4 regions of the Pararhizobium sp. LjRoot255 genome follow, and region 1 is predicted to be linked to each of the others. Evidence: predicted binding sites of a transcription regulator. Region 1 holds the regulator's gene; each other region holds the start of a gene.
The links. Region 1 encodes LexA, which represses DNA repair genes until DNA is damaged. Its sites were predicted from a motif close to TGTTCNNNNTGTGTTCNG; they were not measured.

Region 1 (7,996 bases):
CGGAATATGCGACTGTCCAGCCCGCAGCCGAGATGCAGTACGGTTGCTTCGCGATGGCGTCCGATGAAGTCACGCGTCCAGCCGTCGAGAATATGGGCGCGCATCGCCACGCCGATCATCAGGTCGCGATCGATCATCAGCCGCGAAAAATCATAGTCGATCCGGCTGACGGCCTCGGCGGCGAAACGATCCCGCAGAAGGGAATCCGGCAGGCGGCTTTCCCCGGCCTTCGCGTAAAGCGTGATGAGGAGGGTTTCCTTCTCCCTTGTCAGTGACACTTTTTCGGCCGTCATGGTGAACCCGTGGAGTGAGGGCCGCGCACCAAGTTGGCCGCAGCGCACGCATCCTCGAACGCGGCGACAGGCCGCTGCAATGCGCCGAACTGTACCGCAGAGTATAGGCGACAACGCAGTTGTGAGTAAGGTCAGGCGACCGGGGAGCAGGCGGGCCGGTCTCACCGCACTGAAAAAAATGCAAAGAAAAAGGGCCGCACCATAAGTGCAGCCCTTTGAAACTGGCTCCCCGGGCCGGATTCGAACCGGCGACCTGTCGATTAACAGTCGAATGCTCTACCGCTGAGCTACCAGGGATCATCTGCGCGCTGCAGAAGTGAGGCTGCTAATACAAATGCTTTTCCGATTTGCCAAGCAGTTTTTCAAAAAAAGTGCACAATCTTGTCTGACTGTGGAGAACTCCCCATCTGGGAAGGCAGCGCACTGGAAGAGCCGCAGGCAAATCCGCTCTATGGTGCACGGCATCGAGAGTAAGGCAGTTAAGTTTATGACAGAAGCGCAGAAAACGAAAAAATTCGGTATCGATGCGAGCAGACATGAACTCATTGTCGGGGCGTGGCGTCTGCCCCTGCCTCAGTCGCGGACCTTGCGTATCACCCTTGGCGCCGCGCTGCTCTTTGGCGGTATCCTCGGCTTCCTGCCGGTTCTGGGCTTTTGGATGGTGCCGCTGGGCCTGATCGTGCTGTCGCATGACCTCGCCTTCGTCCGGCGGCAGCGCCGCAAACTTTCCGTCTGGTGGGCGCGCAAGCGGCAGACGCCGTAAAATCGGCGCCAATCTGCAAGGGCCCGGCTGCAAGGGCCGGGCGTCGTCGGAGGCCTTCATTCGATGAGGCGCCAATGGCCCTAGCCACCGGAACCGGTTTGCGGGGTCGGATTCTTGTCAACCGGCGCCGGCTGCATCTGTTCCCCGGTCGCCGGAGTATTGTCGACGGTGCCCTGATCGGTGTCCTTGGCCGCCGGCGTGGTTTCCTGAATCTGTGTCGCCGCATCATTGTCGGTGCTTTCGCCGAATATCTCTGCCCCCGCCCAGGCAATGAGGGCAAGCACCAGGCTCGCGATGAGAACCATCAGCACAGGGCGGCCAAGCCGTCCTTGCCGGGCTTCGGCACCGCTGATCTTCACCCTCCGGTTCGTGTCTTCGGGCGAAACCTTGTTACCACGTCCATGGACGACCATCCCTGCCTCCTGGCCGCAGGCCGTGCCGCCGCCACAGGTTTCAACATGAGCGGAAAACGGCCTGACGGGGCAAATGTTCCGTTGCAGCAAAGGCGGACATCGGCGGTGAGAGCGCTGAATGCCGGTTTTCGGCGCCGCAAGCCCAAAAACTCGCACCTTGAAAAGGTTCAACGAATTATGGGACTTGCGGAACACATATGGAACATATAGTGTTCGTTCTTGATTTGTTTCTCGATTCCGGAGTGATCTTTCATGCTGACCCGCAAGCAACAGGAACTGCTTCTGTTCATTCACGAAAGAATGAAGGAATCGGGCGTGCCGCCGTCCTTCGATGAGATGAAGGATGCGCTGGACCTCGCGTCGAAATCCGGCATTCATCGGCTGATCACGGCGCTCGAGGAGCGGGGCTTCATCCGGCGTCTGCCGAACCGGGCACGCGCGCTTGAAGTTATCAGGCTGCCGGAGGCCTATTCCATGAGCCTGCAGCCCAAGCGCGGCTTTTCGCCGAGCGTCATCCAGGGCAGCCGCGGCGCTCCGCCGGCGCCAGTCGCCGCCAAACCGGTCGCGGCCAGCAATGAGAACAGCTCCGTCTCCATCCCCGTCATGGGGCGAATCGCAGCCGGTGTGCCGATCTCGGCGATCCAGAACAATACGCACGATATTTCTGTACCGCTCGAGATGGTTGGGACCGGCGAACATTATGCACTGGAAGTCCGCGGCGATTCGATGATCGAGGCCGGCATTCTCGACGGCGACACCGTCATCATACGCAATACCAACAGCGCTAGCCCTGGAGAGATCGTCGTCGCCCTGGTGGACGACGAGGAGGCAACGCTGAAGCGGTTTCGCCGCAAGGGCGCATCGATCGCGCTCGAGGCTGCCAACCCCGCCTACGAAACCCGGATTTTTGGTCCCGACCGGGTCAAGATCCAAGGCAAGCTCGTGGGCCTGATCCGACGTTACCATTGAGCGGCAAACCTGTATCCGCGCGCCGGGGGATGCAGGCGGCTGATTTTCTTTGAAAATTGACGTCAGCGGGGCCCTGACAATAATCGCCTGCGGTTTGGCATCAGCGATCTGCGGTATTTTCCTCGCGACGCGGACCGGCAACGGTGGGAGACAGGTTTCTCCCATGAGAAAAAACTGGAATTCGGCCAAGGCGTCTTGCACTGGATCGGAAATCGGTCTAAACGCCCGTCACACGATTAAGAGATGATCGTTACGAGGCCTCGTGGCGGAGTGGTGACGCAGAGGACTGCAAATCCTTGTACCCCGGTTCAATTCCGGGCGAGGCCTCCAAAATTTTCCACAATATTCGCAATTGGATAGGGTCGCCGCTTCAACCATGTTGGCAACCGTGTTCCATCACGCCGCCATGAACGGATATCGGCGTGATGTTTACGCCGACCGGCGGCCGACAACGCGTGTCCCGCCGCGTTGAAAGAGCAATTCCGACGTTTCGCGAAACCGGTAAAAACGTTCCAAATCCACCGCGGCGGCAACGCGCTGGCGATGACGATGCACTCCGGTTGAAAATCCGAATCAATGGCGACGAAACGCAGGAGAATTTAGCATTGCGGAATGCGGCCGGCGATCAATGATAGTAGAAGCATTCGCAATCGACCTGGCTGTCATCCGGCGCATTCCAGACGCGGACTGCCAGTTTCCTGGCCGTGCCGGTCTCATCCAGCCGGAGGCCCAAAAGCGACACGGCCGCGAGTTTTGGATTGACCGCATCGATCTCGACCGTCGAGCCGACTTGATGGACGCCCTCTTTGGGCGTCCAGGTGAAAAACTGCACACTGTAATGCATGGTGCTCTCCTTCACCGCGGATGCGTCAAATCCAGGTCCCAGACGGTACTGGACGATCCGGCAGGCAAACAGAAACGGCTCGCAACAACCGATGTGGTCTGCCTCCAGATGGAACCTAGCACGATTTGACGATCGAGTGAATCGTTATCGCGTGACTCCGGTCAGAAAGTCCCGCTCCAGCTCTCAAACTTCGCGCTGCCGGACCACTCGCGCGGGTTAGTTCCCGCGGAACAGCAGGATGACGGTGATGAAAAAGAGGGAATCGCTGGTTCATATCGAGATTTCGTGGTTGCGGCGGAAGACGTGTCTGGCGGTTGTCGTTGGGGCAGCCAGATGCTCCAGGCATCCCACCCTGTCATGCCGCATGAAGGGATGCATGTATCTCACGCAGGATCAAACCGAGCGGCAAATAATAGCACCGGCGTTCGCGCGCTGACTGGGTGTCGTGCCCGTCAGCATTTTCATGAACTTACCCCCCATTGGGAAAGCCTGACGCAGGAACGTCCAGCAATTCTGCGTACAAGATTAATTGGGTGCCGAGTTCCTTCGCGTCCGCTGCAGACATTGCTGCTTGAATCTGATGCGGCGGACGATCTGTTGACTGATACACATCCCACTCATGCTGCGAAAGCGCATAGCCGAGCCGCAGAACGACGGCGCCGTGCAGCGGCATAGACGTAACGCCCCATTCCACGAGCGTTTGGATTTTGAGCTGTTCGTTATTGTCAAATTCCCAATTTGCGTTGTCAGTTGATCCCACGACGCAGATCCTCCCATGCAAAGATAGGCGCGCCCTACGTCCGATAATGTATATTCAAATATTCTAACATTCATGCACACTAAAGACGTATTCCCACGCATCCCTAAGGTCATTTGAATGTCGCTCAGATTCGGTGCTCAGGAGCCGTCAGACAAGGGGTCACAGCAGGCACATGCCGATGACACATGCCGTGTCGGCCATCAGGGCATTGAGGAGCACAAGAGCTGCTCATCGCCTTTGATGTATGCCGGGCTGTACACGTCCGCCGCTGCCATGGCCGGAACCGAGGACATCAGCGCGAGAATCACCCCAATCATGAGTTTTGCCGGGACAGGCCGTTACCTATGTCTCCGGGTCAGACAATTGGGAAATCTGGCGGAAGAGGTGGGATTCGAACCCACGGTACGGTTTCCCGCACGCCGGTTTTCAAGACCGGTTCCTTAAACCACTCGGACACTCTTCCATCTAATTGAAAAGGTTCGTCTTTCCGGTTTATCCGGAAGGTTTGAAATCAGCGTTTGCTACCGATTTGCTACCTTTTCACTCGATGGCTGGCTTTTTACCAGCTTTGATCGCCGCGTCAACTTGCTCTGCAGCATTTGCCTGCATTGCCGGCATGGCATGGGAATAGAGTTCAAGTGTAATCCCTATCGTAGAATGACCAAGGCGCTCACTGGCGATCTTCGGGTGCACGAAGCTGTCTTGCATGCGAGTGACGGAGGTCATGGAAGCGGATAACGCCCTGCTTCAACGCAATTTGCTGCGGTTAGCACATAACTGAATCAACAACATGCGACATAGCGATACTGCGTTGCATGAAGCGGGGCGCTGCGTGGCTGCCCTCAGGCACGGGATCCGCATTCACCGTGTGTCAATTGACGAGTGCAAGCCGACGCGATCAAAAGGGTTTTTGAGCTGGCCGCCGCGCACCTGCAAGGCCCCCACGGACAAGGAAGTCGCGATTATCGTTGCGGCCATGCGTCGATATTTCGATGCACCCGATGCGCCAACGACCAGGCTTCCAGTGAAGCCGAACCCGAACCTGGACGTGCCCGCTGGTGCCGAGGAGGGATACCGATTTTGGCCCATTGCGGCCCCATATCCCTACGATCCGCAAGGACCGCAACGGATGGTTTTCTGCCCTCCGTCTCGCCGATCGGACCGAGCAAGACGCGCCACAACCGGCGGACCTTGCGACGCCGGGAAGGTCAAGTCTCGAGGAGACGCTGGCAGAGGAACATCCCTGCGCTAGTCGACGAGGTGAGGGCGGTAGAAGTTGACGATCCGGGTGCGGGCGCGAGGCCTGCTACCCGGGCTTGTGACAAAGTCGATCGAGCGCCTCGCGAAGCGCGGTTGCGGCCTGGTTGCGTTCGTCGAAAGACATCAGCTCGGGTTCAGCCTCCAGCTTGAGATGCGGCAGCTCGGTTCGAACGGCGCTGCGGGCGGCGACTAGATTGGCCTTCAGATCGAGGACGCGAAAGGTGGTGACGGGATAAGCGATGCCCCTGATCTGGACGTGCCCCAGCTCCACGCAGGCGATCGTGTCCTTCACTTGCGCAAACGTCTCATAAGAAATGAGCACGGCGCCCGGCGGCGCCTCCTGTTCGAGGCGCGAGGCGAGGTTCACGGCGCCGCCGATGATCGTGTAGTCCATCCGATCCTCACTGCCAAAGTTGCCGACAGTGCAGTAGTCGGTGTGGATGCCGATGCGGCATCGCAGCGGTGCTTCAATTCCGATGTCGCGCCAGATTTCGGCAAGTTCGCTCATCCGCTCCTGCATGGCGAGAGCCATCTGCACGCAGGCGAGCGCGTCCTCCCTGACGCCGCGGGTCTCGGGATCGCCGAAAAACATCAGGATCGCGTCGCCGACATACTTGTCGATCGTGGCGCCGTGTTCCAAAGCAATCTTCGACATTTCCGTCAGATAGTGATTGATGAGCTGGGTGAGATCCTCGGACTCCATCTTGTCGGTGGTCTCGGTAAAGCCGGCAATATCGGAAAAGCATATTGTCAGCTTCTTCCGCTGGCTGGCAATCCTGACGTCCTGACGGCCGGTGAATATCGAGTTGTATACTTGCGGCGCCAGATACTTCGCCAGCTTGCTCGAGAGCGCCTCGAGCGCTGCGGATTTCTCGGCGAGATTCTGTTCCCGTTGCTTCAGCTCCGTGATGTCCGAATAGACGGCGACTGTGCCGCCGCCGGTGATCCGCCGCTCGCTTATCAGAACCCACCGCCCGTCGCCTCGCCGCTGCACCCACGGTTCGCCGGGATTGCGGTGCCGGGAGAGGCGCTCGGCGACCCATTCCTCGAACCGACCCTCAGCATCCCTGATGTAGCCGCGCTCGGCGGATCGGCGAATGATGTACTCGAATGTCGTGCCGGGCGTCAGTTCGATCGCAAGGTCGCTATAAAGCAGCTCGCGGTACCGGCTGTTGCTGAGGACGAGCCGGTCCTCCTTGTCGTAGAGAGCAAACCCCTCGGAGATGCTCTCGATGGCATCGACGAGCCGTTGGCGCGCCTCGGCAACCTCGCGCAGGTTTTTTTCCTCGACCTCGACTGCGGTGTCCCGGAACAGCCTGAGCGCCTCGGCCATGCGGCCGATTTCGTCACGGCCCGCGGCAGGCAGCGGCGCACGAAGATTGCCGCCGGCGATTGCGAACATGCCTTGGCTCACCGCTCCCAGACGCGCGAGAAGGCTACGGTCGACATAGAGCCAGACAATCAGAACCGAGCTCAAGAGGCTGAGAAAGGCGGAGCCAAGGACAACTCCCGTGCCGTAGCGCTGGACGACCGCGGCTTCGAGACCGGACGCGGCGATCTCGCGATCTGCCGTGGCGACCAGGTGATCGACGGCAGCGGTGAGATTGCGGGACAGCCGATTGTTTTCGGCCAGAAGCTTTTCGCCCTCAGCCAGGACGGCAAACTCGTCCTGTCGCGCCTTTGGGATGCTGTTGTCACCATCGATCAACGCCTTGAACTCGCCCACCCGCAGTTGAAAGCGGGTCCGTAGCTTCTCGTCGATCTCGGTTGAAACCGTTTCGAGGACGGCGAGCGACCGGCGCAGCGGAAAGAGCATCAACGCAAGATCGCCTGGCGTCGGTGCGTTCGCCAACTTGACCAGAGCGTCGTTGACGGCGGATATCTCCTGGTGTGCCCTCTGCTGGGGGATGTAGGCCGTAATCGCCTCGACCAGGTTGGCAGTCGCCGCCGCGCGTCGGTCTGGGGCGAGCGACGCGTCGACCGCGACCGTCCTCGATTGCGCAAGTTTGGAATTCATCACCAAGATGCCAGCCGCCAGGAGGCGCTGACCTGCAATTGTCGTAGCCGATAAGCGGCGTAACAACTCCTCCTTGCGCGCGACCACGGTGAGGCGGGTGGCGACAAGGTCGTCGAGTGCGTCGAGGTTGCGCCGCAGACCAAGCACCGCCGCCTCGATCTCGGCCGCCGCCGCCGTGCCAAGCGTGGCGCCCTTGAGCGCGGCAAGCAGTTCTTCGAGGCGCGTCATCTCGACCGCGATCGCAGCCGAGACCTCGTTGTGTCGTGCCTTGCTCGTCGAAGTCAGTACAGACGGCGCAGTTGCCGCGACCCGCTCGGCCTGGCGCGACAGCTGGAGGGACGCCAGCGCCGACGGCACCCGACCCCTGGTTATGCCGTCGACGACCTCTCCTACCTGGAGGAAGGCATAAAGAGCAGCTGCCGTCGCGAGCACCGCGAAGGTGCTGATGCCGAAGAAAGCCAGCAACAGGCGGCCACGTATACCTAGACGTTCAAGCATCGCAGCGACGCTTAATCTGAACGATCGCGCTGACTTGATCTGCATAAGATGCCTCAAGCGACGCGTGTGGCGTGCTTCTCCTATTCAACCGGCACATACTCTCCACCCCGCCAGACGTACCACACCCAGCTTTGGTTCGTGAGGTCGCCCTTGTCGTCGAAATCGACCGGGCCGAGCAC
Region 2 (7,996 bases), 3.0 Mb from region 1:
CTGCGCGCTGGACCGCCCCCTTGATCCTCGGCATCGGTCTTTTCGTCGGCTTCCCTTCGGTCTCGGCCCATTCGGATCTCGCGACCTTTCTCTCCGGCATCAATCGCGGCGGCGAACGCTGGCGCATGTACATGACCCGCTCGCCGGCAGGTTCACTACACGAAGTGGAGATGGTGTTCAACGACCCGGTCACCACCGGCGCGATTGCAGACGGGGCAGGGATCGCCATGCCGGGCGGCGGGCAGGTGTCGCTGACGGCGGCCGAGAAGCAGGCCGACCCGCGCACGGACGAGGAGCGGGTGAACCGCAAGGACAAGAAAGGTCGTATCGTCGCCGTGGCGCCGGTGACGCCGCCGAAGGATTTTACCGCAGGCTCGATCCTGCAGCGCACCAGTTCGCTGACGGCCCCGCTCTTCGACATCGAGGCGCGCATGGTGTTTTCCAAGCCCAGGATCAAGGGCAAGGAAATCGAGATCGCCACGGCTTTTTACAAGAAGAAGGCGCCGAAGCGGGACCCCGCCATTTCGCCGATGCTGGCAAGCCTGGTGACCAACCAGGCGGCGGACGTGCTTGCGACCGCCTATGCACCGGCCGAGCCGGATTATGCCCGCCAGTCGCCGTTCGATTCGATCCTGCGTGACGATAAGACCGGCGGCCGCTTCATTCCCGATATATCGCCGCAAGACCATGCCTGGGCGGCCAATCCGCTGCCGGCCTGGGTGTTTTCGGAAGCCGAGCAGAAATGCCTGACCTCGGGCATCTATTTCGAATCCCGCGGCGAATCGGTCAAAGGCCAGGCGGCCGTCGCGCAGGTCATTCTCAATCGCGTCCGCAACCCGGCCTATCCGGATACGATCTGTGAGGTCGTCTATCAGAACAAGGGCTGGTACAACCGCTGCCAGTTCTCGTTCGCCTGCGACCGTATCCCCGACATCGTCTGGTCGCGCTCGCACTGGCAGACGGCCAGGGAGATCGCCCTTGCAGTTACGGCCGGCAAGATCTGGTTTCCGGAGGTTGGCTCCGCCACGCACTACCACGCCACCTATGTGAAGCCCGACTGGGGGCCGACGATGAAACGGGTCGCCAAGATCGGCAAGCACATCTTCTACCGCACCTATGGCGGCGGCTGGAGCTGAAATCGTCTGGAGCGGCAATGCCGGCCAAGCGCGGCCATTCCCGTTTCTCGTGAAGGCGTCGTGATTCTCCGTGATTCCCGCGCCAGCTCCCCGGAAATTGTATAAGATATTGTTTTTATGTGATAATATTGTGCCCTAACAAGGGCCTTTGGTGCCTTGACTATAGGGGCACCTAAAACTATGTTGCGGCCGACTTCAAACGGGCCGAAACGTGGCTTCAAATCCGGCCTTTGTGTGACCAAGCTCACGGTTTATCGCCGCGAGCGGAAACAAAAAGGAGGGTGCCACATGACGGACGACCGGAAAGAAGGTCTGGAAGAACGGCTGAAACGCCTCGGTTCGGAACTGTCGGAAAAGCGCAAGGAAGATCCGAAGTATGCTGCGGACGAGGCGCGGGCGGCGGAGAACCGCAGGGGCTATCAGGTCGCAGTGAAGCTTTCGAGCGAATTTGTGGCGGCCATCATCGTCGGTGCACTTCTGGGCTATCTTTTGGATCATTTTGCGGGTACAGGGCCGTGGGGGATGATCGTACTCCTCCTCCTTGGTTTTTGTGCCGGTGTGCTGAACGTGCTGCGTTCGGCGGGCATGGTGGCAGCGCCCCATCCCGCGGATCGGCGGGGCAAGGGCGGCGAAAATAACGGTGATGGCGCTTAAAGCGGCCGTCGCAAGGCAGAAATGTCCGCCAGACCGGCGGTCCAGAACGAGAGAGAGCGGCTGTGGCAGGCGATAAGGTAGATCCGGTACACCAGTTTGTGGTCAACAAGATCGTTCCGATCGAAATTGGCGGTATTGATTTCTCCTTCACCAACTCGTCGCTCTTCATGGTCGCAACCCTCGCCGTTGCCGCTGGCTTCCTCTATTTCACGACGTCGACGCGCAGCCTGGTTCCCGGCCGCTTGCAGTCCGTCTCCGAGCTTTCCTATGAATTCATCGCCTCCATGCTGCGCGAAGGCGCCGGCTCCCACGGCATGAAATTCTTCCCGATGGTGTTCTCGCTGTTCATGTTCATCCTGACGGCAAACATGCTCGGCATGGTTCCCTATTTCTTCACCATTACCAGCCAGATCATCGTGACCTTTGCGCTTGCGATCTTCGTCATTGGCACGGTTCTGGTTTACGGTTTCTATAAGCACGGCCTTGGCTTCCTCAACGTGTTCGTGCCCGCTGGCGTACCCGGCATTCTTTTGCCGCTCGTGATTTCCATCGAAATCATCTCCTTCCTGTCCCGCCCGATCAGCCTTTCCGTTCGTCTCTTTGCGAACATGCTGGCCGGTCACATCACGCTGAAAGTGTTCGCAGGCTTCGTCGCCTCGCTCGGAACCCTCGGCGCACTGGGTATCGGAGGGGCGGTTCTGCCGCTCATCATGACCGTGGCCCTCACGGGTCTCGAATTCCTCGTCGCCTTCCTCCAGGCCTATGTCTTTGCGGTGCTGACGTGCATGTACCTCAACGACGCAGTGCATCCGGGTGGCCACTAAGGAATAAAGTCGTGGGCTTTTCCGGTCTTGACCGGTGAAGCCGCCAACGTCAGCCGCAACAACCATTTCGAAGGAGAAAATCATGGAAGCGGAAGCAGCAAAGTTCATCGGTGCAGGTCTCGCTTGCCTCGGCATGGCCGGCACGGCTCTCGGCCTCGGCAACATCTTCGGCAGCTACCTGTCCGGCGCTCTGCGCAACCCGTCGGCTGCTGACAGCCAGTTCGGCCGCCTCGTATTCGGCTTCGCCGTTACGGAAGCTCTGGGCATCTTCTCGCTGCTCGTAGCACTGCTGCTCCTTTTCGCCGTCTAAGATCGGCTTGAAGGCAGGGTCGCGGTTTAAGCCGCGGCCCGCATCTTTTCTGAATGCACCTGGAGGTGAGCATGTTTGTGACCGCGGCCTACGCCCAGTCAACCACCACCGAAGGCGCAGAGACCCACGACGCCGCCGCCGGCGAGGTCCACACCGAGACTGGTGTAGCCCATGAAGGCGAACATGGCTCGGGAGTGTTCCCGCCCTTCGATTCTTCGACATTCGCTTCGCAGCTCCTGTGGCTGGCGATCAGCTTCGGTCTTTTCTACCTTCTGATGTCGAGGGTCGTCATGCCGCGCATCGGCAGCATTCTCGAAAAGCGCCACGACACGATCGCCCGCGATCTCGATGACGCCGCTCGCTCGAAGGCCGAGGCAGACGCTGCAGTTGCCGCTTACGAGCAGGAACTGACAACAGCCAGGGCCAAGGGCAACGCAATTGCCGCGACCGCCCGCGAAGCCGCCAAGACAAAGGCTGCGGCCGACCGCACCGCGGTCGAAACCAGCCTGAACGACAAGATTTTCGCCGCTGAAGCCCGCATCGCCGATATCAAGGCGAAGGCGCTGGCCGACGTCGGCTCGATCGCCGAGGAAACGGCAAGCGCCGTCGTCGAGCTGCTGATCGGCGGCAAGGTATCGAAGGCCGAGATCGCATCCGCGGTCAAGGCATCGGCGAAGTAAGGAGAACACCATGGATATGACCTCACTGGCCACATTCTGGGCCTTCGTCGGCCTCGTGCTTTTCCTCGCGCTGATCGTCTATCTCAAGGTTCCGGGCATGCTGGCAAAGTCGCTCGACGACCGCGCCGCCCGCATCACTCATGAACTCGACGAAGCCAAGCGCCTGCGCGCCGAAGCCCAGTCGCTGCTGGCCGAATACCAGAGCAAGCGCAAGGAAGCCGAAGCGGAAGCCGCCCACATCGTTGCCGCCGCCGAACGCGAAGCTGAAATGCTGACCGCCGAAGCCAAGCAGAAGACCGAGGAGTTCGTTGCCCGCCGCACGGCTCTGTCGGAACAGAAGATCAAGCAGGCCGAAACCGACGCCATCAACTCGGTCCGAGCGATCGCTGTCGATATCGCCATTGCCGCCGCTGAAAGCGTCATCACCGCGAAGTCGGATGCCACAACGCAGGCGACCCTGTTCGCCAAGGCTGTCAGCGACGTGAAAACCCGCCTCAACTGAGCGGTTGCTTTACAAGGAATGGAAGAAGGTCGGCTCGCGCCGGCCTTTTTTGTTGGGTGAGGAGGACTATCGGCGCGCGGACGAGGGTGGCGATCGTTTCAGTCGCCTTTGATCGTGACAGGGGCAAGCGTGAGGCAGGCTTCCTCGAACTCCCGCATCGTTTCCGGCGCATTGTCAGCCGGCAGGACTGCGTCCGTGGCAATGTCGGTTGCGTCATCAGTCGATTGACCGTCGTAGACGTAAGACTGGATGTAATAGGCCAGCCCACCCTTCCAGACCTTGCGGCCATCGATTTCCTTGCAGGCGTAAGCTGTCTGCAGGTCGGCTTGGAGGGCCTCCGCGGTCGGCGACGGGGCTGCCGACGCATCCGTCGCAGCGGTGATTGCCAACATCATCAGGCCAAAGATCAAGATCCCGATCCTTTCGAGTGATTCGCGAGAGCCAGAAGCACGGAGTCTATAACGCAGCAGACCGCCGGTTTGTTACAGCGTAAACGTGTTGCAGAGAAAATATCGGGGTTTTCCGCAGGTATTTATGAGTGGTGTCTAAAATCCGCGATGCGCCGGCGACGTTGTTGTCCCGCCCGGTAAAAGTTTGCGGTCAGACGGCAAATTCGTCGTCTGGCGCCTCTTCTCCATTCTGCCGCAACGGACGGAAGCTCATGCGATGGAGAGGGCAGGGGCCGTGGTGATCGATGGCCTGGCGGTGGCGGGCGGTGGCATAGCCGACATGCATGGCAAAGCCATAGGCGGGGAATACGAGGCCGGCCCTGATCATCATCCGGTCGCGCGTCACCTTGGCAACGATCGAGGCAGCGGCGATCGACAGCGACCGCGCGTCGCCCTTGACGACGGCCTTGCCCCGGCAGGGAAGCCCCGGCGGCACGTCACGGCCATCGGCGAGCACCAGGGCCGGGCGCGTCGACAGCGCGAGAACCGCCCGGCGCATGGCATCGAGGCTGGCCTTGCGGATATCCGTTTCGTCGATCCGGCCGGCGGCCGAGGAGGCGATCGACACGACGGCCGAGGAAAGGATGATGTCGAACAGTTCCTCGCGCCGGGACACCGAGAGCTGTTTGCTGTCGTTCAGCCCCTCCGGAATGTTGTCCGGATCGAGGATCACGGCAGCCGCAACCACCGGGCCTGCAAGCGGGCCGCGCCCGGCCTCGTCCGTTCCGGCCACCGGCCAGAGACCATCTCGCCGCGCGCCGGCCTCGAAGCTGAAGTCAGGGCCTTCGATGGTTTCGAAAAGAAAGGGGGAATCGGGCGGTGTGCTTCGTGACATGCGGCGAAACTCGCACACAAGCCCGATTCCCTGCAAGTCCTCCGGCAACGAGGCGGGCTGCCGGAGGATGGACCGATCGAGCCTCGGGGCAAGAAACAGGATCGGTATTCGATATCCGGGGAGATGCCCGGACGAAAACATCAAGGCGTCATCAGAGCAGCGACAGTTGAACGCCGGTGCCAAGCGGCGGAACGAACAGGTCACAGTTCAGCGGGCGCTTTGCCACGTTGAGTTCCAGCCGCTTGGCCGCCAGTTCAAAGCGCCGGCCGATTTGCCAGGCATAGGGTCCGGCACCCTTCATGCGCTTGCCGAACTCGGCGTCATAATCTTTGCCGCCGCGCATCGAGCGCACCAGCGACATGACGTGGCGGTAGCGGTCCGGATAGTGGCGCAGCAGCCAGTCGCGAAACAATGGGCTCACTTCGAGCGGCAGGCGCAGGAGCACGTAGCTTGCATGCGTGGCGCCGGCGGCCTTGCCGGAATCCAGCACCCGCTCGATCTCGTGGTCGTTGAGGCCCGGAATGACGGGCGCCATCATCACCGTTGAGGGAATGCCGGCCTCCGCCAGCGCCTTGATCGCTTCCAGTCGCTTCGACGGCGTCGAGGCGCGCGGTTCCATCAGGCGGGCGAGCTTGCGGTCGAGCGTCGTCACCGACAGGCCGACCTTTGCCAGACCCTTCTCAGCCATCGGCGCGAGAAGATCGATGTCGCGCATGACCATCGCCGATTTGGTGACGATCATGACCGGATGATCACAGGCCTTCAGCACCTCGAGGACCTGGCGCATGATCCGCCATTCCTTCTCGATCGGCTGGTAGGGATCGGTGTTGGTGCCGATCGCGATCGGACGCACCTTGTAGCCCGGCTTTGCCAGTTCGCGCTCAAGCAGCTTTGCCGCATCCGGCTTGGCATAGAGCTTGGTTTCGAAATCAAGCCCCGGCGACAGGCCCATATACGCGTGGGTCGGTCGCGCGAAACAATAGATGCAGCCATGCTCGCATCCGCGGTACGGATTGACCGAGCGATCGAAGGGAAGGTCGGGCGAATCGTTGCGGCTGATGATCGTGCGCGGTTTTTCGACCTGAACCTCGGTCTGGAGAGCGGGCAGATCTCCAAGCGAGTCCCAGCCGTCGTCCTCCAACGCCCGCGACGTCGGTTCGAAGCGTCCCGATGTATTGAGGGCCGCACCCCGTCCGCGCCTGCGATCGATCTCGATCCGTAGTCCGGAACCGGCGATCATTGCCTCGGCCATATCTGCCGTGTTGCCGGGCGCAAGGGCGCCCTGCCTGATCTGAGACAGCTCGTTCATGGGGTTCTCCGGGGACGGCCCTTGCGGACGATCCATTATCCTCTGATTATTTTCCTAGCCCAAAAAAGAGAACAAGACAAGAACAAAATTGTGGAAACGGCGTCGTGAGCGCGGGGCGGGGCTGGGGCGGACAGCCAATTCCATCTTCGTTCGCGCGCGGATTCATCATGAATGAAAAGTTAATCGCCGGAAAACGAAGGGTTTATGGAAATTGCCGGTGCGATGCGGTATGGACGGCGATGCTGACGATCATCATGGAAACCCGCAACAACGAAGCCGAACTGGCGCAGACGCTGTCGGCGCTGGTCGCAGGTGCCGTTGAGGGCCTGGTGAGCGACGTGATCATCCTCGATCACGGGTCCCGGGACGGTTCGAGCCGTGTCGCCGATGCCGCCGGCGCGCGTTTCTGCACGAGCTGGGATATGAAGGACATCGTTCGCTCCGCGCGAGGCGATTGGTTGTTGCTGCTGGAGGCGGGCGCAAGACCGGCAGGCCGCTGGATCGATGACTTGGCGGAATATATGTCCCTTAGCAAGACACCGGCGCGTTTTTCACCCTCGCGGCTGCATCGCCGGCCGTTCCTGAAACGCGTCGTGACCCGCCTGGCGCCGCTCGAACTTGGTTTCCTCTTGTCGCGGCAGCAGGCGACGGCGATCGCAAAATCCGGCATGCGGCTCAGCGATTTCGCGACCGGCCGGGCGGTGCGCCGCCTCGGCAGCGAACTCGTGCCTGCCTGGGTCGCGATTGGCAATCGTCCCGGCGCGGACGATCGCTAGCGCGAAGCGCGCTCGCACATCGGCCCGCGGGCCGGCGCCGTTGAGCATGCAGATACGGATGAGCCGTGTTCCCCATCCTTTGTCGCTCGACCACGCTGAGCGACCTGCCGTCGGTGGAGGGATCACCTTCGACCGTTTTGCCGGCGAACATGCGTGGCAAAAAAGAGCAGGCCCTTTCAGACCTGCCCGGACTTGATGAAAATGAATGGCTGAAAAGGTCTTGCCGAGCGGCCGAAGCCGCGCCGTCGTATACTTCCCGCAGTATTCCGGTTCTAAAGCTTGGGCGCGGCAGGAGTGGAACGGTCGTTGCGTCTCGGTGCCATGTGCGGTTTCCCCCTGCCGTGAGCCGATGAGGAAAGTTTTATGCCGGCGCGCGCGCAGGCGCTGTTCCGGATGGAACAGGCAGAGCAGGGGGCGAAGGGAGAGGCGTTAGCTGCGCTTCAGATGCTCGCCGAGCCTCGGCATGATCTCGACGAAATTGCAGGGCATGTGCCGGTAGTCGAGCTGCTGTTTCAGAATGC
Region 3 (7,996 bases), 450 kb from region 1:
GGCTGTTCGGCTGGATCGGGAAGACGCGGATCGACGGGATATTCGCCGTCATTTTGGTGATGTCGGCGGAAATCTCCTGCTGGGTACGCTCGCGGTCGCCCCAGGGCGCCAGCGTCAGCACCATGAAGCCGCTGTTGACCGATCCGCCCTGTCCGGAAATGGAGAAGATATTGGCGATTTCGCCGCTGTCGGCGAGCGGTTTCAGTCCCTCCTCGACGCGCCGCATCTGCGCCTGCGTGTATTCCAGTGAAACGCCCTGCGGCGCCTGCATCCGCAGCATGATGCGGGCGCGGTCTTCCGTCGGCGTCAGCTCCGACTTCAGCAGCGTGAAGGCGCCGGCGCCCGCCGCCGTCACCATCACTGCCACCATGAAGACGATCAGCGGTGAGTTGAGACAGGCCCGCAGCGTTCGCCGGTAGAAACCGGCCGCAAAAATGCCGATCCTGGCCATGAAGCCGGTGTGACCATGCTCCTCGCCATGCGGTTTCAGCATGCGCGAGGCCAGCATCGGGCAGAGTGTCAGCGACACGAAGGCCGAGAGCAGGATGGCGAAAGCCAAAACGAAACCGAACTCGCGGAACAGACCGCCCGTCTGTCCCGGCAGGAACGACAGCGGCACGAAGACCGCCACAAGCGTTGCCGTCGTGGCAATGACCGCGAAGAACACTTCGAGCGTACCAAGCACGGCCGCCGCCCGCGGCCCCATGCCCTCACCGCGCCGCCGTACGATGTTTTCGAGCACGACGATGGCGTCATCCACCACCAGCCCCGTCGCCAGCACGATCGCCAGCAGCGTCAGGATGTTGATCGAGAAACCGGCGATATAGATCGCCGCACAGGTGCCGACCAGGGCGATCGGCATGGTCAGCGTCGGGATGAGCGTCGCCCGCCAATCGAGCAGGAAGAGATAGATGACGATGGTGACGATGATCACGGAGGCGGCGAGTGCAATCTCCACCTCGTGAATGGCGCCGTCGATGAACACGGCATCGTCGCTGGTGACCTTGAGCTGCGTACCCTCGGGCAATATCTCGTCGATCGTTGCCACCGCCTTCTTCACGCCCTCGGAAATATCGAGCGTGTTCGACTGCGCCTGCCGGATGATGCCGAGCCCGATGCCCTGACGCCCGTCAGACCTCAGCGACGACGTGCCTATATCGGGGCCGAGCGTCACCGTCGCGATGTCACCAAGCCGCACATTGTCGCCGAGGATCAGGTTCTCGAATTCCTCCGGTGTCTGCAGGCCCGCAGTGGCGCGCACCGAAATGTCCTGGTCGGCGCTGGTCAGCGATCCCGCCGGCACATCGAGCGAGGCAGTTGCCAGCGCGTCGCGCAGGTTGGCGACGGTCAGTCCGCGCGAGGCGAGCTTCGACTGGTTGACGTCGATGCGGAAGATCTTCTCCTGGTCGCCGTTGATCTGCACGTCGGCAACGCCCTCGACGGCGGCGAGCCGATCGGTGATCTCATTTTCGGCAAGCAGCGTCAGGTCTTCCATCGACAGCGTATCGGACGTCAGCGCCAGCCTGAGGATCGGCTGGCTGTCGGCGTCGGCCTTGACGATGCGCGGCTCGTCAGCATCCTCGGGCAGTTGGTTCGCCACCCGGCCGAGCGCGTCGCGGATATCATTGGAGGCCTGGCCGATATCGGTCGTATCGGAAAATTGCAGCGTGACGCGGCTTTGGGCATATTGCGAGGTCGAGGAAATATCCTTGATGCCCTGGACGCGCGAGACGGCGCCCTCGATCACCGAGGTCAGCTCGCGGTCCACCGTCTCCGGCGAAGCCCCGTCGAAGGTCGTGTTGACCGACACCACCGGCTGATCCACCTGGGGCAACTCGCGGATCTCGATGCCGTTCAAGGCCGCGAGACCTGCGACAATGATCAGCGTGTTGACCACCAGCGCGAAAATCGGGCGGCGAATGAACAATGCGGTAAAACCGGCCGTGCGCCCTGCTTCGTGATGGTCGCCTGCCCCGCTCATTTCGTGGCCTCCGCTTCGGAGACCTTCCGTTCCTGATCGCCCTGTTGCGGCTTCTGTTGCCGCGGCTTCTCGTCGCTCGCCACACGCACGGCGCCGCCGTCACGCAGGCGCTGCACGCCTTCCATCACCACGGCATCGCCCTTGGCAAGCTCCGCCTCGACCAGCACCTTGTCGGAATTGCGCTGGATGATCTTCACCGGAATCTTCTGCGACTTTTCCTGATCGACGCGCCAGACATAGGAGCCGTCGGCGCTCCACTGGATCGCCAGCGGATTGACCGTCGGATACTGGTCGCCGGGGAAACGGACCGAAACGGAGAAGGACATGCCGGCCCTGAGCGTATCGTTGGGATTATCGATCCGCGCCCTGACCCTCAGCGTCCGGCTTGCCTGGTCGATGCGGTTGTCGATGGCGTGAATGGCACCGGAAAACTCCGAGCCCGGCAGGGCGATGGCCGACGCAGTGACCGCCTGTCCGACGGAGATCTTCGTTGAGAACCGCTCGGGCGCCCAGAAATCGACGAGGACCTGCGAGCGGTCGTCAACGACGGCGACCGGCGTCGAGGTCGTGACGTAGTCTCCCGGATTGACGGTGATGATGCCGACGACGCCGCCCGACGGCGCGACGATGTCGCGGCGTTTGAGATCGAGTTCGGCCGTCTGCAGGGCGAGTTCGGCGGCCTGCATGGCGAATTCCGCCTCGCGCAATACGGCAACAGAGACGGCATTGCCGAGCCTGCGGTTACGCTCGACCTTTTCGCGGGCACTGTCGACGGCGACTTTGGCCTGGGCCGCCGCAATCTTCTGCTCGTCGCTGTCGAGCCGGGCGATCACCTGGCCCTTCTCGATCTGATCGCCGGATTTGGCGAGAATCTCGGTCAAATTGCCGGTCGCCTGCGGCGTGACGGCAACCGAGACGATGGCCTCGCCATTGCCGATCGCGTTCAGCCTGTCGTTGACGACGGCGCTATCCACCGGCTGCGTGACAACGAGCGGCGCACCGCCGCCTTGCCCGCGCCGGCCGGAATCTTGGCCTTGTCCCTGGCCGCCCACCCCATCCGCCGGCTTTGCGGCAAAAACCAGCAACTGCCCGGGCACGCCCGCCTTGGCAAGCATCGCGCCGGCGCCCGGCACGAAGCGGACCCAGATACCCAGGCCCACCGCAAGAATGATCAGACTGATCGACAGCTGCTTCCAAAGCCGCATCAAGGAACTCCATTGAAATCCACGGCTCCCGGCCACAGCGGCGCGCGGGGTCCATCAACAACGCCAACTATCCCCTTTTGCCGCAGCCCGGGCAATGCCAGAATACCATCATTACGCACTTGTAATGAAAGCCATTTTCGGTCCAGAGCGGCCGCTTTCAATCAAACGAAGCCCGGAGGCCCCATGAGCACCATCGCCAAAAATCAGAACCCGGAAGCCAATTCCCGCGTCAAGGCGGTGTTCGACGACATCCGCGCCACTCGCAGGTCGGATTTCATCAACAATATGTGGCACTACCTCGCCTTCGATCCCGGCCTGCTCGAAGATACCTGGGCCGAGGTCAAGGCGGTGATGGCAACGCCGTCGGCGCTCGATCCGCTGACCAAGGAAATGCTCTATGTCGCCGTCTCGGTCACCAATGGCTGCGGCTACTGCGCCCATTCCCATACGGCAGCTGCGAAGGCCAAGGGCATGACCGCCGAAATGCACGCCGATCTCCTGCGCGTCATTTCGCTCGCCGCCAAGACCAACCAGCTGGCAACCGCGCTGCAGGTTCCCGTCGATCCCGTCTTCGATGCCGATCATCGGCCCTGATCGCGGCACAAAAGCGGTTGCCGGCGCAAAGAAGCTGGACTTCACGGAATAAAAGAAGAACGGAATTCTGGCCTTTCGGCGCCGAATCACTACATTGAGCCGCATGAGCAATGGATTTGACGATATTCCCTTCTTCGATGAGGAGCCGGCGCCGCGTCCTGCGCGCGGGCACCAGCCGGCACCGCCCGCCCCTGCCGGTGGCATCGCCGCCCGCGCCATGGCAGCGCGTGACCAGCATCGGGCACCCGATTATCTCTCCGGCCTGAACCCGGAACAGCGCGACGCCGTCGAAACCCTCGACGGCCCTGTTCTGGTGCTCGCCGGCGCCGGCACCGGCAAGACCCGCGTGCTCACCACCCGCATCGCCCATATCCTGACGACCGGCCGCGCTTATCCGAGCCAGATCCTCGCCGTCACCTTCACCAACAAGGCGGCACGCGAAATGAAGGAGCGCATCGGAGTGCTGGTCGGCTCGGCCGTCGAGGGCATGCCCTGGATGGGCACCTTCCACTCGATAGGCGTCAAGCTGATGCGTCGCCATGCCGAACTTGTCGGGCTCAAGTCCTCGTTCACCATTCTCGACACCGACGACGTGGTGCGCCTCATCAAGCAGATCATTCAGGCCGAGGGCATCGACGACAAGCGTTGGCCGGCCAAGCAATTCGCCCAGATGATCGACGGCTGGAAGAACAAGGGCCTCGGCCCTGCCGACATCCCCGAAGGCGATGCCCGCTCCTTTGCCAACGGCAAGGGCCGCGAGCTCTACGCTGCCTACCAGGCCCGGCTGATGACGCTGAACGCCTGCGATTTCGGCGATCTGTTGCTCCACCCGATCCGCATGTTCCGCGCCCATCCGGACGTGCTGAAGGAATATCACGACAAGTTCCGCTATATTCTCGTCGACGAATACCAGGACACCAACACCGCGCAATATATGTGGCTGCGGCTGCTTGCCCAACGGCCGCGCGCACGCGGCCCAATCTCCCCCCCTGAGGGGGAGATGTCCGACAGGACAGAGGGGGGTAGGCGGCAGGCCTCTGCAGCAAGTGGCTCACCCCCCTCTGTCGGCTTCGCCGACATCTCCCCCTCAAGGGGGGAAATCAGAGGCGGCACCGTCAACATTTGCTGCGTCGGCGACGACGACCAGTCGATCTATGGCTGGCGCGGTGCCGAGGTCGACAACATCCTGCGCTTCGAGAAGGATTTTCCCGGCGCAAAGGTCATCAAGCTGGAGCGCAACTACCGCTCGACGGAGCACATCCTCGGCGCCGCCGCCCATCTGATCGCCCACAATGAAGGCCGCCTCGGCAAGACGCTGTTCACCGACCGCACCAATCCGGACGACGACAAGGTGCAGGTCCATGCCGCCTGGGACTCCGAAGAGGAAGCCCGCGCCGTCGGCGAGGAGATCGAGCAGCTCCAGCGCCAGAAGCACGATCTCAACGACATGGCGATCCTGGTGCGCGCCTCCTTCCAGATGCGCGAGTTCGAAGACCGCTTCGTCACGCTCGGCCTGAACTACCGCGTTATCGGCGGCCCGCGCTTCTACGAGCGGCTCGAAATCCGCGACGCGCTGGCCTATTTCCGCCTCGTCTGCCAGCCCGCCGACGACCTCGCCTTTGAACGCATCGTCAACACCCCGAAGCGCGGCCTTGGCGATACGACGGTGCGCAGCCTTCACGACTATGCCCGCAGCCGGAATATCCCGATGCTCGCAGCGGCTGCCGATCTCATCGAAACCGACGAGATGAAGGCCAAGCCGCGCAAATCGCTGTTCGACGTCGTCACCATGTTCAAGCGCTGGCAGGGCCTGCTTGAAACCACGCCGCATACGGAGCTTGCCGAAACCATCCTCGAAGAGTCCGGCTATACGGACATGTGGAAGAACGACAAGTCGGCCGAAGCCCCCGGGCGCCTGGAAAACCTGAAGGAACTTATCCGCTCGATGGAAGCGTTCGAGAGCATGCGCGGCTTCCTCGAACATATAGCGCTGGTGATGGATGCCGAGCAGAACGAAAACCTCGACGCCGTCTCGATCATGACACTGCATTCGGCCAAGGGCCTGGAATTCGAAACCGTCTTCCTGCCCGGCTGGGAGGAAGGGCTCTTCCCGCACCAGCGTGCGCTCGACGAGGGGGGCCGCTCGGGGCTGGAGGAAGAACGCCGCCTCGCCTATGTCGGCCTGACGCGGGCAAAACGCCGCTGTCACATCTGGTTCGTCTCCAACCGCCGCATCCACGGCCTGTGGCAATCGACGCTGCCCTCGCGCTTCCTCGACGAATTGCCCGTCACCCATGTCGACGTCGCCGAGACCGAACAGTCCTATGGCGGCTACAACCGCGGCGGCTACGGCCAGTCGCGCTTCGACAAGCAGGAACCCTTCGCCAACGCCTATTCCACCCCCGGCTGGAAACGCGCCCAGGCCAACAAGACCGACGCCACCCGCGACAACTGGGGCTCCCGCTCCGGCGTCTCGATCGAGCGCATCGGCTACGGTGAGAGCGGCCCCCGCGCCCGCACCATCGACGGCGAACTCGTGGCCAAGTCGAAGATCGACGAGCCCTCGAAATTCAACGTCGGCGACCGCGTGTTCCACATCAAGTTCGGCAATGGCAACATCGCCGGCATCGAGGGCAACAAGCTGACGATCGACTTCGACCGGGCCGGGCAGAAACGGGTGCTGGACGGGTTTGTGGAGCGGGTGTGACGCTCGGCTTGGATCCTCGGGTCATCCTCGGGTTTAACCCGAGGACGAGGGTGACGGAGGGGAGGAATTCGGCGGAGAAAACCGGATACCTCCGGCGGTAGGATGTTTGCTATTGGCGCGATCCACCCAAGGTAGTCATCCTCGGGCCTGACCCGAGGATCCACAGCCGCGCTCTCCAAAGCCCAAAGCCCAAGCCCACAAACTTCGGTCAAGCGCCAATGCCGACCCCCAGCCGCGAAAAAATCACCCGCAAAATCCCCGCCCCTCACACCCATGCCATAATCCGCTCGTCCCGCCCACGGATACACTGCCAGCCGTGGCAACGAGGCGGGGCCGGCGGCGGGTTCGGGGAAAGGACGGACGTCCCCGAGGCCGGGGCTCACAAGAAGGTTCCCCTCCGCAGGCCGATGCTGCTGCGGGCGTGCAATCGCACAGAGGGCCGACAAGGCCGTAGCGGAACGAGTTTGCGGGCAAAAACCGCCGAACGGGGCGCTGAGAGGTGTCACCTATTCTATTCATACGAGGCAGCTTTCAGCGCCCCGTCCGAACAGAAACCAAAAACACGGCGAGCGATCGCGCGTGAAGGATGGAACCGTGCCCTCCCGGTCGTCATCCTCGGGCTTGACCCGAGGATCCACACACAAACCCAACGCGCAGACGTGGGTTGGCTCCGGTTCTGGATCCTCGGTTCAAGCCCGAGGATGACGACACCAAAGAGGAGGCCGCAGCAACAAAGGCGCCCGACAAGAATCTGCTGCCCGCACCGGTGCGAGCGGGAAAAGTCCCTTCTGAAAGCCACCCGCTCACAGCCGCCAACGCCTGTTTTCCCCATCGGCGCCGGCTGTGCTAGGCTCGATGCCAGAGGGGCGGATGGCGTAGTCATGACACGTGCACAGCAAGTTGGCGTCATCGTCGGTCTGATGATCGTGGCGATCCTGACGATGTTGCGCGCCAGTGACCCTCAACTCATGCGGCAGGCCCGTGCAGTCGCGTTCGACGAGTATCAGCGCATCGCGCCGCGGGCATTCCAGGATCTGCCGGTCCGCGTGGTCGACATAGACGAAGCGTCGCTGAAAGAATTCGGCCAATGGCCATGGCCGAGGGACCGCATGGCCAAACTGGTGAACAGGCTTTCGGAGATGGGAGCGGCGGCGATCGCATTCGACATTCTCTTCTCCGAACCCGATCGCCTTTCGCCACGCACGGTCATGCGCGATGTCGCCGGGGTCGATCCCTCGCTCGTTGAACGGCTCCCGGACAATGACGAAATTTTCGCCCGTTCGATCGCTGAAAAGCCGGTCGTGCTCGGCTTTGCACTCTCCAACGAGGGCAACGACCGGCCTCAGGTAAAGGCCGGCTTTGCCTTCACCGGCGAACCGCCCTTCCACGCGCCGCCCCGCATCACCAGCGCGACACCCCTGCGCCCGCAACTCGAGGCCAATGCCGCCGGCATCGGCCATATCAGCCTCAACCCCGGCGATCCGTCGGCGGTGGTGCGCACCGTGCCTC
Region 4 (7,996 bases), 2.4 Mb from region 1:
GAGCGCAAGAGCACGTTCGAGAGGATCGGAATGGTGTTGCGCCGCTCGACCACGCGGTGAACGTGGTTCAGCGACTTCAGAAGATTGGACCGCTCGAGAGTAATGCGCATGGGATGCTACCGCTTTCAACCATCGCCGGGCGGGCCGCGCCTCCCGGCTTGAACTTTTGAAATGCCCGCTTTCGGACGGGAAAGATGTGGACAGGCAAAATGGCAGAAAGAAGCCGTCAAAAGCAAGGGGTAACGGCGGCAGAGCCCCAGTAATGTTTGCTTCGGCCTGAATCCGCCACTCTTGCCGAAGGGCGACCGCTCACCCATAAAGGTCAGGCGCCGGGGTAATGGCGAATAGTGGTATAAGGGTACACCGTTTTGGAAAAGCAGGCATCGGGCGAAACACAGGCAGGCGAGAAGCACAAAAGCTACCGGCTGCACACGATCACCGTTCCGGCCCGCCCGCTGGAACCGGCGCTCTATCTGGTCGCAACTCCGATCGGCAATCTCTCCGACATTACCCTTCGTGCGCTCGAAACGCTGGCGGGCGCCGATGTGCTTGCCTGCGAGGACACGCGCGTCACCCGCGTGCTGCTCGATCGCTATGGCATCGTCAACCGGCCCTATGCCTATCACGAGCACAATGCCAACGAGGTCGGGCCGAAACTGCTCGCCGCGCTTGACGAGGGTAGATCCGTCGCTCTCGTCTCCGATGCCGGCACGCCGCTGGTCTCCGATCCCGGTTATCGGCTCGGCCAGATCGCCATTGCGGCCGGCCACCGCGTCGTTCCGATCCCGGGCGCCTCCGCCCCGCTTGCCGCATTGGTCGGCTCCGGCCTTCCCAATGATGCCTTCCTTTTCGCGGGTTTCCTGCCCTCCAAGGACAAGGCGCGCCGCGACAGGCTTGCAGAGCTTGCAACTGTTCCCGCCACGCTGATCTTCTTCGAATCCCCGCACCGGATCGCCGCCACAATCGTTGCCGCCCATGACGTTCTCGGGGCCGGGCGCCGGGCTTCCGTCTGCCGCGAACTGACCAAGACCTTCGAGGAGTTCCGCCGCGGCACTCTGGCCGAATTGAAGGCCTTTTACGACGAGGGTGCCACTGTCAAAGGCGAGATCGTGCTTGTCATCGGTCCGCCGGATGCACCTGCGGCACCGGAAGCCGACGATGTCGATGCCATTCTCTTGGAACTGGTCAAGGATATGTCGACCGGCAAGGCGGCGACGGAGGCAGCCAGGCAGACCGGCCTCAACCGCAAGGATCTCTACGACAGGCTGCTGGAGCTCAAAGACCGGAATGACGCGTGAGGCACCCGACAGGAAGCGCCTGAAAGCGCTCCGGCGCGGCTCGCTCGCCGAGTACCGCGCGGCCCTGTCGCTGCTCTTGAAAGGCTACCGCATCGTCGCCTTCCGCTATCGCACCAAACTGGGCGAGATCGACATCATCGCACGCAAGGGCAATCTGATCGCCTGCATCGAAGTCAAGGCCCGCCGGTCGCTCGACGATTCCGTTTTTGCGGTTTCCAATTTTGCACAACAGCGCATCCGTGCCGCAAGCGATCTATGGCTGGCAAAACAGCCTGATTTTGCGCATCTTTCAATCCGTTACGACATCATTTCCGTCATGCCCTGGCGTTGGCCGGTCCATCTTCCCGATGCCTTTTGAAGGACTGCGCATCGCGATGATCGAATCGAAACAAAAACGCTATCCGCGCGTCATGAAAGGCCGGTAGCCGGTTCCTCAACAGCGTGGAAATGCTCCCCCAATATGAGCACAGGAGAAAAATGTGGGACAATGTCGAATGTTCATTATCTCGGAGCGAGGCCATCAAGCAGGAAGGCGAGGCCTTTCCTGAAAGCGCCGTCCCAATCGTTATCCAACAGCAGACGAGAGCGTTCGATTGTCGGGTAGTGTTCGCTGAGGCGTGTAAGGCGCTGCTGCGCGGCGGCCCTGTCGTCGTCCGAGAGGTCGAAGCTCGCCCGGGTGACGGTAGCTCCTATCACGTAGTTCCAGAGCGACCATATCGCGACGTTCAAACCTGCGTCCGCGACACCGGCTCTCGACAAGGTCTTGCTCAGCAGTTCCAGGCGGCCAAGGATGTTCGGACCGAGCGCCCGGCGCGGTAACAGCGATGCCGACCAAGGATGGCGCAGCATGCTGGCGCGCCAGTCTTCGAGCATATGAATGACTTCCCCGCGCCAGTCTTGAGGCTCAACTCTTTGCGGCGGTCCGCGATATTCGAGCACCGAATCGAGGGCCAGATCAAAGACCTCCTCTTTGTTGTCGACATGCCAATAGAGGCTCATCGCGCCCGAGCCGAGGCGATCGGCCAGCCGACGCATCTTCAATCCGTCGACCCCTTGGGCGTCCAGCAGTTCGACCGCGGTTGCCACGATACGTTCCAGAGAGAGAGGCGGTTCACTGCGCGGCTCCTGCGCGGACTGGCGTGACACATCTATCCGTTGAGACCGTTTGCTCTGAACACCGCTACGTTTGGCTGCCATCCGATTTCCTTGCTGATCAGAACGTCGATTTAAGCCGACAACGCGACGAATGTCGATCCTGAACGGTTGACTCGTACGGCGTACGATGCAATTAGATCGTACGCCGTACGAGTACACGTATGGGCGATGAGTTAAAGTTCAATCCTGCAGGCCGCGAGGGTACTTTGCTCGCAGTCCTCAGAGCCAAGAGAAAATCATGTCACGCGGCATCAAGCATCTGCTTATCGGAGGGCTATTCATCATGACCATGGGAGTTCCCACTGCGACGACAGCGAATGAGAAGGATCTCAAGCTGACCATCGTCAATCCAAAAAACCTCTACGACCCGACGCCGAATGGCTACAGCACGGCGGTGATTGTGCCCCGCGAAGCCCGGGTGGCCTACATCTCCGGACAGGGCGGCCAAGACAGCACGGGAGCCTTGTCGCCCGACTTCGCTGCCCAGGTTAAGCAGGCCTATGCAAATTTGCGCACCGCCCTCGATGCGCTCGGTGCAAGGCCGGATCAGGTCGCCAAGCTCACGGTCTTCGTGGTCGATCACGATATGTCCAAGCTTGAGGTGTTGACCAGGAACGTCAAGGAAATGTTCGGCGAGACGCTGCCGGCGCAGACTCTCATTCCCGTCCCCAAGCTTGCAATTGACCCCATGCTCTTCGAGGTCGAGGCCGTCGTCATTTTGGAATAGTGGCGGCGACGGATCAGGCGCGATTGCCAACTGTGATAACGCGTACCGATGGGTACATATGAGGAACTCATCGGACCAGCATGCAAGCAATGTCCGCTCGTGCGCAAGCTGCCGCTTTACCGCCTTGGAAACGGCTGACGGCATTTTCTGCAAAATGCCGGAAATTTCATCCCCGCAAATCCCCGCCCTTTGCGCCCGTGCCCTACTCCATCTCGTCCCGCCATCGGATACACCGGATAGCGTTGCCGGCGGGGCCGGTGCCTTCGGTCTGTGTTTGAAACGCAGGCGTGGCCGCGGGGGCCTGCAGAAAATGGTTTCCCTCTCGCTTGAAATAGAGCGGGGCGTGCCTGTGAGGCACACATGAATGGACCGGCGACTGGTCGGCCGAAAGGCCGGTCTTTCGTGAGGGCGGCGGGCAAGCAAGACCAATAAGGCCCGCCAGCCCCACCCTGGAAAAGGGTGCCGTCATCCGCGCAGAGAAACCGCAGTTGCAGGCAAAAACCACCGAGACGGGGCACGTCGCGTGTCACTTTTATCTACTCAACCAGGCACACGATGTGTCCCGGCCGAGTTCATGCCTCCCCAAACGAGCGGGAGGCACCACGCCACGGGCGCAACGCGCCGCGTGAAGGCTTCATCGTATCTAAATGCAAGCCCTCACAGAAATCTGTAGGTTTCCGCAGAGCCGATTTGATATAGACAGGCCTCTCAACGACGCCCACGATCAACAGGAAATGACTCATGGCAAGAATCGTCAATGTCGCGATCCAGATGGATCACGTTTCGGGCATCAATATCGCGGGCGACAGCACCTTCGCCATGAGCCTCGAAGCGCAGGCGCGCGGCTACAAGCTGTTCCACTATACGCCGAACCAGTTGTCGCTGCGCGACGGGAAGGTCTTCGCCACCGTGCAGCCGATGATGCTGCGCGATGTCAAGGGCGATCACTACACGCTGGGCGAAGCCGAACGCATCGACCTCTCGAGCATGGATGTGGTGCTCTTGCGCCAGGACCCGCCCTTCGACATGGCCTATATCACATCGACGCATCTGCTCGAGCGCGTCCATCCGAAGACACTCGTCGTCAATGACCCGGCCTGGGTGCGCAACTCGCCGGAGAAGATCTTCGTCACCGAATTTCCCGACCTGATGCCGAAGACGCTGATCACCCGCGATCCGGCCGAGATCGCCAGCTTCCGCGCCGAGATGGGCGACATCATCCTGAAGCCACTCTACGGCAATGGCGGCGCCGGCGTGTTTCATTCGACCCGCGACGACCGCAACCTGTCGTCCCTGTTGGAAATGTTCGGCCAGATGTTCCGCGAACCGTTCATCGCCCAGGAATACCTTCCGGCCGTGCGCAAGGGCGACAAGCGCATCATCCTCGTCGACGGCGAACCGGCAGGCGCGATCAACCGTGTTCCGGCCGAAAACGACGCGCGTTCCAACATGCATGCCGGCGGCAAGCCCGAGCCGAGCGAACTGACCAAGCGGGAAAAGGAAATCTGCGCCCGCATCGGGCCCGCGCTGCGCGAGCGTGGTTTCCTGCTCGTCGGCATAGATGTCATCGGCGACGTCATGACCGAGATCAACGTCACCTCGCCCACCGGCATCCGCGAAGTGAAGAAGTTCGGCGGCGCCGATATCGCCGCGCTTCTTTGGGACGCGATCGAACGCAAGCGCGCCTGAGAGAATAGAACCAACCGAGGCGTTCGCATGTCTCGGTTGCGCGCCCGCCTCATCCCACGGATGTTCACGGTTGTTCCGCTTCGTTCGCGAAATGCAACCTGCCTCAACCTGGCCGATTATCGCCATTGAACATGTTCGATAATTGTTCTTGTTTTATTCCGCTATTCGTGCAAGATTTCACGACACAACCGGTAGAGGTTGTGGTGGCAGGGGTTGCGCCTGCCTCGCGGCAGAAGGGGCAATCATGGTCGCGCGTGTCAGTACGGTTGCATTCCAGGGCATAGAAGGCCTGCCTGTCGACGTCCAGGTGATGGTGGCGCCAGGCAAGGTCGGTATGCAGATTGTCGGACTTCCCGACAAGGCAGTGGCCGAAAGCCGGGAGCGCGTCCAAGCGGCACTGCATGCCTCTGGACTGTCGCTGCCCGCCAAGAAAGTCACCGTCAACCTCGCGCCGGCCGACCTGCCAAAGGAAGGCAGCCATTTCGATCTTCCCATCGCGCTTGGCCTGATGGCCGCGCTTGGCGCCATTCCCGCGGATGCGCTTGGCGGTTACGTCGTTATCGGTGAACTCAATCTCGACGGGACGATCGCTGCCGTCGCCGGCGCGCTGCCCGCCGCGATTGGCGCCAATGGCCTCGGCAAGGGGCTGATCTGCCCGTCCGACAGCGGCGCAGAGGCGGCCTGGGCGGGTGCCGAGATCGATATTCTCGCTCCGCGCAGCCTGATCGCGCTCGCCAACCATTTTCGTGGAACCCAGGTTCTCTCCCGCCCGGAGCCGGCGGTGCGCGCAAGTGCTGCCAACATGCCGGATCTCGCCGATATCAAGGGCCAGGAAAGCGCCAAGCGGGCGCTGGAGGTGGCAGCGGCTGGAAACCACAATCTCCTGATGGTCGGGCCGCCGGGTTCCGGCAAATCGATGCTTGCCGCCCGCCTGCCCTCCATCTTGCCGCCACTCTCGCCCGCCGAACTGCTGGAAGTTTCGATGATCCATTCGATCGCCGGGCAACTTCCGGGCGGCAAGCTGTCGGACCGGCGACCCTTCCGGACGCCGCATCATTCGGCGACGATGGCCGCGATGATCGGTGGTGGCATGCGCGCCAAGCCGGGCGAGGCCTCGCTGGCGCACAACGGCGTGCTGTTCCTCGACGAGTTTCCGGAGTTTACCCCGCAGGTTCTCGATGCGCTGCGCCAGCCACTCGAAACGGCCGAATGCATCATCGCTCGCGCCAATCACCGCGTCACCTATCCGGCCGCGATCCAGCTGGTCGCCGCGATGAACCCCTGCCGCTGCGGCATGGCGGGCGAACCGGGGCATACATGCGCCCGCGGGCCCCGTTGCGTCGCCGACTATCAGGGGCGCATTTCCGGTCCGCTGATGGACCGGATCGATATCCGCATCGATGTCCCCTCCGTCTCCGCCGCCGACCTCATCCGCCCGGCACCGGCGGAGCCGAGCGCCGTCGTCGCAAGACGCGTCGCCCGCGCCCGCGAGATCCAGGCGGATCGCTTCATCGCCTTCGGCATGCCGAAAATCCTCTCGAACGCGCGCTGCTCGACATCCATGATCGAGAAGATGGCCGAGCCGGATGCCGGCGGCCTGCAACTGCTGCGCGACGCTGCCGACAAGATGAAATTTTCGGCGCGCGGCTACCACCGCGTCCTGAAAGTCGCCCGCACGCTCGCCGACCTCGACGAAAAGCTGACGGTCGGGCGCATCCACCTGGCCGAGGCGATCTCCTACCGAATTGCCGGGGAACGGTTGACGGCCGCGGCATGAGCAACGTCTGGAAAACCACCCTCAGGCGGGCATGAGGGTGGCTTGGCTTTCAACGCGGAAGATTGTGGACGATCAGCCGACGAGGTGTTCGAACAGGACCGTCGACAGGTAGCGCTCGGCGAAGGACGGGATGATGACGACGATGTTCTTGCCTTCATTTTCCGGGCGCTGGCCGATCTTGATCGCAGCTGCCAGTGCAGCACCGGAGGAGATGCCGACCGGCACGCCTTCGAGCTTTGCGACCTGCCGTGCCGTTTCCACGGCCTTGGCGCTGTTGACGGTGACGACCTCGTCGTAGATTTTCGTATCGAGGATGGCAGGTGCGAAGCCGGCGCCGATCCCCTGGATCTTGTGCGGGCCGGGAGCGCCACCGGAAAGGACGGGCGATTCCTCCGGCTCGACGGCGATAACCTGGATCGACGGTTTGCGGGCCTTGAGCACCTGGCCAGCGCCGGTGATCGTACCGCCGGTGCCGATGCCGGAAACGAGGATGTCGACGCTGCCGTCGGTGTCGTTCCAGATTTCCTCGGCCGTCGTCTTGCGGTGGATTTCCGGGTTCGCCGGATTTTCGAACTGCTGCGGGATGATCGCATCCGGCAAGGTCGCTGCCAGTTCCTCCGCCTTGGCGATCGCGCCCTTCATGCCCTTCGGGCCTTCCGTCAGCACCAGTTCGGCACCGAGCAGCGCCAGCATCTTGCGGCGTTCGACCGACATGGTTTCCGGCATGGTGAGGATCAGTTTGTATCCCTTGGCCGCGGCGGCAAAGGCGAGCGCGATACCGGTATTGCCCGACGTCGGCTCGACCAGCGTTGTCTTGCCGGGCGTGATCTTGCCCTGTGCTTCCAGCGATTCAATCATCGCGACGCCGATACGATCCTTGACCGAGGCGATCGGGTTGAAGAACTCCAGCTTCGCCAGAAGATTGGCCTTCACCCCGTTTTCCTTCGCCAGCTTGTCGAGGCGAACGATCGGCGTATCGCCGATGGTCTCGGTGATCGAGGAATAGATGCGGCCGCGGCCGGGCTTGCGCTGATCTGACATGGTGTTCTCCCTTTTTCCAAGTTGTGAGGGACAATAGGATCAAACCAGCCCGCTTGCCAGAGTGCTATTGTCCAACCACTTGATCCTGATTGGAAAAATCTGTTGTGGAACCACCGGTTGCCGAATGATTATTTCAGGCGGCACGTGTGGCGATATAGGCGGCGGTGGAGCCGAGAATACCGGCGGCGATCCGGTTCAGCGACTTCAGCGCACGGGGTTGTTTTAGAAGCAGCCGGGCGCGAGAGGCCAGCAGGATATAGGGGATCAGAACCGCCATCAGGACGATGAAGGTCGAGCCGACGAGAATGG

Region 2: a site for LexA is predicted at 6,767-6,784, ahead of ACSQ2W_RS03200 (PA0069 family radical SAM protein). Genes of this name have one in related genera too.
Region 3: a site for LexA is predicted at 3,825-3,842, ahead of ACSQ2W_RS15110 (ATP-dependent helicase). Genes of this name have one in related genera too.
Region 4: a site for LexA is predicted at 5,002-5,019, ahead of ACSQ2W_RS06020 (YifB family Mg chelatase-like AAA ATPase). Genes of this name have one in related genera too.

The regions. Positions count from the first base shown of each region.
Region 1 is NZ_CAXUPQ020000001.1:3,594,110-3,602,105, forward strand. Features, by position in the region: gene ACSQ2W_RS17230 (class I SAM-dependent methyltransferase) at 1-293, opposite strand, end outside; tRNA gene ACSQ2W_RS17235 (tRNA-Asn) at 516-590, opposite strand; gene ACSQ2W_RS17240 (hypothetical protein) at 781-1,056, shown strand; gene ACSQ2W_RS17245 (hypothetical protein) at 1,137-1,469, opposite strand; gene lexA (transcriptional repressor LexA) at 1,722-2,438, shown strand; tRNA gene ACSQ2W_RS17255 (tRNA-Cys) at 2,695-2,768, shown strand; gene ACSQ2W_RS17260 (hypothetical protein) at 2,864-3,070, shown strand; gene ACSQ2W_RS17265 (hypothetical protein) at 3,064-3,282, opposite strand; gene ACSQ2W_RS17270 (hypothetical protein) at 3,752-4,042, opposite strand; tRNA gene ACSQ2W_RS17275 (tRNA-Ser) at 4,416-4,505, opposite strand; gene ACSQ2W_RS17280 (hypothetical protein) at 4,583-4,735, opposite strand; gene ACSQ2W_RS17285 (PAS-domain containing protein) at 5,349-7,817, opposite strand; gene ACSQ2W_RS17290 (branched-chain amino acid ABC transporter substrate-binding protein) at 7,898-7,996, opposite strand, start outside.
Region 2 is NZ_CAXUPQ020000001.1:622,470-630,465, reverse strand. Features, by position in the region: gene ACSQ2W_RS03240 (cell wall hydrolase) at 1-1,136, shown strand, start outside; gene ACSQ2W_RS03235 (AtpZ/AtpI family protein) at 1,425-1,790, shown strand; gene ACSQ2W_RS03230 (F0F1 ATP synthase subunit A) at 1,853-2,614, shown strand; gene ACSQ2W_RS03225 (F0F1 ATP synthase subunit C) at 2,697-2,924, shown strand; gene ACSQ2W_RS03220 (F0F1 ATP synthase subunit B) at 2,996-3,604, shown strand; gene ACSQ2W_RS03215 (F0F1 ATP synthase subunit B) at 3,615-4,106, shown strand; gene ACSQ2W_RS03210 (hypothetical protein) at 4,205-4,516, opposite strand; gene ACSQ2W_RS03205 (ribonuclease HII) at 4,707-5,390, opposite strand; gene ACSQ2W_RS03200 (PA0069 family radical SAM protein) at 5,542-6,699, opposite strand; gene ACSQ2W_RS03195 (glycosyl transferase) at 6,939-7,475, shown strand; gene moaB (molybdenum cofactor biosynthesis protein B) at 7,905-7,996, opposite strand, start outside.
Region 3 is NZ_CAXUPQ020000001.1:3,144,597-3,152,592, reverse strand. Features, by position in the region: gene ACSQ2W_RS15125 (efflux RND transporter permease subunit) at 1-1,981, opposite strand, end outside; gene ACSQ2W_RS15120 (efflux RND transporter periplasmic adaptor subunit) at 1,978-3,186, opposite strand; gene ACSQ2W_RS15115 (carboxymuconolactone decarboxylase family protein) at 3,370-3,780, shown strand; gene ACSQ2W_RS15110 (ATP-dependent helicase) at 3,884-6,487, shown strand; gene ACSQ2W_RS15105 (CHASE2 domain-containing protein) at 7,369-7,996, shown strand, end outside.
Region 4 is NZ_CAXUPQ020000001.1:1,204,781-1,212,776, forward strand. Features, by position in the region: gene dnaN (DNA polymerase III subunit beta) at 1-110, opposite strand, end outside; gene rsmI (16S rRNA (cytidine(1402)-2'-O)-methyltransferase) at 369-1,298, shown strand; gene ACSQ2W_RS06000 (YraN family protein) at 1,288-1,656, shown strand; gene ACSQ2W_RS06005 (TetR/AcrR family transcriptional regulator) at 1,800-2,495, opposite strand; gene ACSQ2W_RS06010 (RidA family protein) at 2,692-3,180, shown strand; gene gshB (glutathione synthase) at 3,922-4,869, shown strand; gene ACSQ2W_RS06020 (YifB family Mg chelatase-like AAA ATPase) at 5,114-6,646, shown strand; gene cysK (cysteine synthase A) at 6,719-7,687, opposite strand; gene ACSQ2W_RS06030 (LysE family translocator) at 7,821-7,996, opposite strand, start outside.